2 regions of the Brevibacillus sp. NL20B1 genome follow, and region 1 is predicted to be linked to the other one. Evidence: riboswitches for the same ligand, from Rfam matches in the RefSeq annotation. Region 1 holds a riboswitch; the other holds the start of a gene.

Region 1 (3,416 bases):
AACGGGAACTGCTGGCATATCTGCGCGGTGAAATGACGAAGGAAGAAGCTGCCTCTTTCCGTGCGAGGATTGCAGCGGACGAACTGTATGCGGAACGCTTGGAGGAGCTTTTGCTGGGCAGCGGCGGAGAGGAGGAGAGAGAAACGGACGTGCTGTCCGAAGAGACGCAGCGCGCCATCCTCCGCCGCAGCAAATGGCGCCACAGGCTCGGCAACGCGGCTTACACGGTGGCCATCTCGCTTCTCGTCGGGGCCGTCCTGATGTTCACCAACGGGTGGATCGGCTGGTATTTGTACGAGGACGCCTACCGGGTGGCCCGGGACATGGTGCACTTTACCCAGCCGGGGCTCACGGTGGGCAGCAGCGGTTCGCAAATCGGATTTTTGTACGGGGAGATAACCATGGAACTGCGTGAACAGGTGGGGAGAGACGATCAGAACGCCGGAACCTTTTCGATCAGCAACGTCTTCTCGATCATTTCCGCGAAGCCGGCATGGACCGACGGTTTGCGGAAAGAGCGGCTCTTTTTTCTCTTTCCGTTGTCAGCGGACGATCGGGAAGAAAGCGCCATCCGCAGAAATCCTGCCTGGAACACGCTGGAAAAGCTGCCGGAGGGAACGGTGGCGCAGCTCGCCGTCTCGTTTGACCGGCTGCTGACCCATGATGAGTACTACGCCCTTTTTTCCGGCTACGATTTGGATACCACCTGGTTCGCCGTGGACACGGGGCAGGAGCGAAACCATCCGGACGCGGCGGAAGGCAGTCTGCTGCTGTCGGCCGGTGACGTGTGGGGATACGCGGAAAGAGAACTCGATTACGGCGAAGCACCGATTCAGGCACATGGCGAAGGTGAGCGGCGCGCCCGGGCGTACCTGGCGGAAATGGAGTATCTCGCGGGACAGGAACGGCTGACGAACGCCATTGGCGAGCGGCTTGTGACCGCCCGAAACCGGCTGCGCATCGAGGAACGCTGCCGCTACCTGCAGCAGAACGGTGTGCGCCTCTACGGGGCGGTCGTGACGGGCCCTGTCAAGGAACTGCTAAAGCTGCGGCAGGAGCCGTCGATCACGGCTGCCTTCGTGGGCCGGATCGACTGGTGGAACTGGGACCGGCCGAGTGCTTCGGGCCAGCGAACCAGTCCGTGAAGACTGGACAATTCGCCCAAAAAAGGGTGTTGACAGCGAGAAGACGGGGTTGTATGATTCAAACAAACGTCAAAACCGCATACGTTGGATACCTTATCCAGAGAAGGTGGAGGGACTGGCCCGATGAAACCCGGCAACCGACATGACGCTGTTCGAGCGATTCTGGCGACAGACGTGCAGCGCATGCACGGTGCTAATTCCTGCAGAAACAAAAGTATTCTGGAAGATAAGGGGGAGACGACACGCAGACGCGTATGAACAGACCTCTTTTCTTCGGGAAAAGAGGTTTTTTGTATGTGCGGAATGCTCCGGCTGGAGGCGGCAGCAGCACACACGCCGCCCGGCGGCCGCCAACATAGACAAAGCGAAAGTGCAAAGACAAGTGAATGTGAAGACAAGAGAATCTGTCAAAGGAGAGGGGATTGGACCATGGCGTATCGCGCATTGAGCGAACAAGAAGCAGTGCAGTACGTAAAACAACTGCCGGACCTGTTTGCGCCGGAAGCGGAACTGACCAGCCGGGAGATTGGTGACGGCAATCTCAACCTGGTATTCCACATCAGGGAGGAAGCGACGGGCAAAAGCGTCGTCGTCAAGCAGGCACTGCCCTACGCCCGCGTAGTGGGTGAATCCTGGCCGCTCACGCTGGACCGCGCCCGAATCGAAAGCGAGGCGTTGCGCATCCAGCACAAATACGTGCCGGATCTCGTGCCGAAGGTGTATCACTACGACGAGGAGCTGGCCCTGACCGTGATGGAAGACGTCAGCGACCACGTGATTATGCGAAAAGGCTTGATCGAGGGCAACCGCTACCCGCTGTTCGCCAAACAGATCGGCCGCTTTCTCGCCCATACGCTGTTTTACACGTCCGACTTGGGGGCGCATCCCTACGACAAAAAAGCGCTTGTCGGAAGATTCATAAATCCGGAATTGTGCAAAATCACGGAAGACCTCGTCTTTACCGATCCTTACGAAGACGCGCCGACCAACAATTTCAACCCGCTGATCAAGCGGGAGGTGGAGGCGATCTGGAACAACAAGCAGCTGAAGCTGGAAATTGCGCAGCTCAAGTACGATTTTCTCACCCGGGCGGAGGCGCTGATACACGGCGACCTGCATACCGGCAGCATCTTTGTATCGCCGACGTCGGTCAAGGTAATCGACCCTGAATTTGCCTACTACGGCCCGATCGGCTTCGACATTGGCGCGGTGATCGCCAACCTGCTGCTGAACTACGCGGGCCAGCACGGTCTGCAGCCGGACGCAGGAAAGCGGGGGGATTATCGAGAATATCTGTTGGCAACGGTGGAAGACGTTTGGAACGAGTTTGTCTCCCAGTTCGTCCAGCTCTGGCACAAACAGGCGAAAGAGCGGAGCGCCCACACCGAAGGCTTCTGGCAGGGCTACGTGCAGCGGCTGATCCGCGACGCAGCAGGCTTTGCCGGCTGTAAAATCCTGCGCCGCGTCATCGGACTGGCGGGCGTCGCCGACCTGAACAGCATCGCCGATGACCAGACCCGCGCGGAAGCAGAACGGCTGGCGCTGGCGATTGGCCAGGCGCTGATTCTGGAGCGGAACAAGGTGGAAGTATCGACAGACATCACAGATATCGTTCGGACGGTTACCGCACGATACTACCAGGAGGCTGTAGTATGACAACGACCAGCACGCCATTTGCGCCGGTCAAGTGGCAGGATGACGCGCTCGTCCTGCTGGACCAGACCCGGCTGCCCGTTGAAACGACATACCTGACACTGACGACTGCACAAGAAGTGTGGGCGGCCATCCGCCATCTGCAGGTACGCGGGGCACCGGCCATCGGCATGGCGGCCGCCTACGGTTTGTACCTCGGCATCCGCAACAGCGACGCCAACGATTTCGATACGTTTTGGCAACACCTGAGCGAACAGGCTGACTACCTCGGCACCTCTCGCCCGACGGCAGTCAACCTGTTCTGGGCCCTGGACAGGATCAAAGCACGCGTGCAGCGCGAGTCCGGCAAACCGGTGGCAGAGCTGAAGGCAGCAGTCCTGAATGAAGCCCTGTCCATCCAGCGGGAAGACGCGGAAGTGTGCCGCCGGATCGGAGAGCATCTGCTCACCCTGCTGAAAGACGGCATGGGCATCCTGACGCACTGCAATCCGGGGGCGCTCGCGACAGCAGCCTACGGCACGGCGACGGCCCCGCTCTACCTCGCCAAGGAGCGCGGCTGGAACCTGAAAGTGTACGCTGACGAGACTCGGCCTGTGCTGCAGGGGGCGCGCCTCACCG
Region 2 (3,416 bases), on a different contig from region 1:
CAGCCGAATCAGCAGGTGACGCGGGCACAATTTGCCACCATGCTGATCCAAGCCATGCGGGCCAAAGGGCTGCCGGTGGGGGCGTATACGGGCCGCAATCCGTTTGGCGACCTGTCCAGCTCCCATTGGGCCTACCAGCCGCTTCTAATGGCGTATAAACTGGGGATTATGCAGGGGTACCCCAACCGGACGATCAAGCCGAACCAGCCCATCTCCCGGGCGGAGATGGCCCAGATGACCGCCCGCGCCCAGAACTTGCTTTTGACCAAGCACTCAAGGTCGTCATACCGTGACGTACCGATCAGCCACTGGGCGTCTCCGGCGATCGAGGCGCTCACCTCCAGAGGTTGGCTGAAGGGCTACGGGAATCTCTTCAAGCCGCAGGGACGCGCGACCCGAGCCGAAGTAGTCGTTCTGTTGGCCAGAGTCTACAAATTGTGATCAACAATTAAAGGAGAGGACATCGAGATGAACAAAGCGACAAAAGGATTGATTGCAGCTGCAGTTGTCGGCACGGCCATTTTTACTTCCCAAGCGATGGCTGACGGCGGAAGCGCCGGCGTGCCGGGTTCTGCAGACGACCCGGTCGTGACGAAAAGCTACGTCGATCAGCAGATTCAGCGAGCGCTGGGCAGCGCAGGCGGCGGGAACAGCGGATTGACCGTGGTGGAGCTGAATCCGGGCCAGACGCTGTACGGCTTTGAAGGGACGGAATTCATCGTCCGCACCGGACAGGTGCAAGCTGTCGCCGGCAACAATGGAGACGGTCTGACCGACATTACACAGGGGGCGGATCTCCGTGCCGGTGCACCGGTTTCCCACAATCACCTGCTCCTGATCGCCCGCTCCGACAACCGCGGATTGCGGCTGGATCCGAACTACAGCGGCGTGGCCTACATCATGGTGCGCGGCAAATACGAAATCCGCTAAGTGCATATTGACACCGAAGAGAAAAACCAGTATTCTATTATGCGAATGGATACTCTTATCCAGAGTAGGCGGAGGGACTGGCCCTATGAAGCCCGGCAACCGACTTGAGCGGTGCTAACCAGCAGAACGGAAATCTGTTCTGGCCGATAAGAGGTAAGGAACGCATCAAAACAAGCACCTTTTCCTCAAACGGAAAAGGTTTTTTTTTGCATGTGCCTTCGACTGATAAGAACCTGTTTCGGCCACCACACTATTTGTATGAGTCTAAAGGAGGTCGTACACATGGCATTGCAAAAAGGTCGTCGCCTGTTCACTTCTGAATCTGTCACCGAAGGTCATCCGGATAAGATTTGTGACCAAATTTCCGACGCCATTCTGGATGCGATCCTGGCAAAGGATCCGAACGCTCGCGTTGCTTGCGAAACGTCCGTAACCACCGGTCTCGTGCTCGTGGCGGGTGAAATTACCACCAACACCTATGTGGACATTCAAAAGCTGGTGCGCGACACGATCCGCGAAATCGGTTATGATCGCGCCAAATTTGGCTTCGACGCGGACACCTGCGGCGTCATCACTGCAATCGGCGAGCAGTCTGCCGACATCGCCCTGGGGGTTGACCAGGCCCTGGAAGCGCGCGAAGGCAAAATGACCGACGAGGAAATCGAAGCGATTGGCGCTGGCGACCAAGGGTTGATGTTTGGGTTTGCCTGCAACGAAACGCCTGAACTGATGCCGCTGCCGATCAGCATGGCGCACAAGCTGGCCCGTCGTCTGACCGAGGTGCGCAAAAACGGCACGCTCAGCTATCTGCGTCCGGACGGCAAAACCCAGGTGACTGTGGAATACGACGGCGACAAGCCGGTTCGCATCGACACCATTGTCATTTCCACCCAACACGCTCCGGAAGTGACGTTGGAACAAATCAAAAAAGACCTGATGGAACACGTCATTAAGCCAATCGTTCCTGCAGAACTGCTGGATGACGAGACCAAGTATTTCATCAACCCGACCGGCCGTTTCGTGATCGGCGGTCCGCAGGGCGACGCCGGCTTGACCGGACGCAAAATCATCGTGGATACTTACGGCGGCTACGCTCGTCACGGCGGCGGCGCGTTTTCCGGCAAAGACCCGACCAAGGTGGACCGTTCCGGTGCATACGCTGCTCGTTACGTAGCGAAGAACATCGTCGCAGCAGGCCTGGCGGACAAGTGCGAAGTGCAGGTAGCGTACGCCATTGGTGTGGCACAGCCTGTGTCCATCAGCGTGGATACGTTTGGCACCGGCAAGATCGCCGAGGAGGAGCTGGTGAAGCTCATCCGCAAGCACTTTGACCTGCGCCCGGCAGGTATCATCAAACAGCTTGACCTGCGTCGTCCGATCTACAAACAGACTGCGGCATACGGTCACTTTGGGCGTAATGACCTGAATGTGCCGTGGGAGAAGACAGACAAGGCAGAAGCGCTGAAACAGGACGCTGCCGGTCTGTTGAAATAACAACCGAGTAGGGAGAGCCTAGTGCACGCACTAGGCTTTTTTTCTTGGATAGGAATGGTAATCTGGTCATAAAGGAATCCGTTCTCTGGTGTCGAATCACTATGTAGGCTTAAGGAGGGATTTTGTTGCCGAAAAGGTGGCCCTTCTTCCTTTTCATTCTGGTGTCGTTCGGTCTGGTCGTGACTGCCGGACTGCTCGGGGGTGTGCATCTTCCAAATACCTACATGCCGAAAGTGCAACATTTTCCCCCGGTTCCTACGTCTATAAGCACAAGCGGGGATGATACTGCTGCAGCGCGGGAACGAACGGTAGAAAAAGAGGATGCCGTCGTACCCAGGCAGTGGTATCGAAATCGGGTGGTGGTGCTGACTTACCACCATGTGTCGAATCAATCGAACCAACGCTATGTGATTGACCCGGACCAATTTGCCCGGCATATGGCGTTTTTGCGCGAGAATGACCTGCATCCGATTTCGTTGTCGGAGTTTTTGCGTTTTGTCGACACTGGCGTGCTGTCTACCGACAACGCCGTGCTGATTACGTTTGACGATGGATACGAGAGTTACTACACGCATGCGTTTCCCGTGCTGCGGCAGTACCAGTTTCCATCCGTCAATTTTGCTATTGCAGGTCGGCTGCGGGACACCGCGGAGCGCAAGCGAGAAAATATGACGACACCGTTGACTCGCCAACAGATAAACGAAATGCTCGTTTCCGGGCTGGTGGATATCGGCTCACACACATACAGTCTGCATGAACAAGCCGCCAGCAACGAATGGGGAGAATGGGGGCCCGAGACTGCTCCCGTTTACATGGAGGATCTGCAGCGCTTGGAAAACGAGCAGGAATACCGGAACCGATTGTACGTTGACTTTACCATGTCCCGTGTCGGCCTGAGCGATCTGGTGGGCCGACCGGTGGAAACCATATCCTTGCCGTTCGGCTTTTTTAATGACATCGTTCTGCAGACCGCCCAACAAGCAGGCTACCGT

What was found. A riboswitch is a leader RNA that binds a small molecule or an ion and turns the genes downstream of it on or off. The one in region 1 is predicted to bind S-adenosylmethionine.
Region 2: it holds a riboswitch for S-adenosylmethionine, as region 1 does, so the genes downstream of both, metK (methionine adenosyltransferase) here and mtnK (S-methyl-5-thioribose kinase) in region 1, are expected to answer to the same signal.

What each region holds. Positions count from the first base shown of each region.
Region 1 is NZ_JAGTPT010000017.1:33,605-37,020, reverse strand. Features, by position in the region: gene KDN35_RS12765 (anti-sigma factor) at 1-1,145, shown strand, start outside; SAM riboswitch class I at 1,236-1,378, shown strand; gene mtnK (S-methyl-5-thioribose kinase) at 1,575-2,801, shown strand; gene mtnA (S-methyl-5-thioribose-1-phosphate isomerase) at 2,798-3,416, shown strand, end outside.
Region 2 is NZ_JAGTPT010000031.1:22,844-26,259, reverse strand. Features, by position in the region: gene KDN35_RS17780 (S8 family peptidase) at 1-441, shown strand, start outside; gene KDN35_RS17775 (hypothetical protein) at 469-930, shown strand; SAM riboswitch class I at 983-1,083, shown strand; gene metK (methionine adenosyltransferase) at 1,219-2,424, shown strand; gene KDN35_RS17765 (polysaccharide deacetylase family protein) at 2,550-3,416, shown strand, end outside.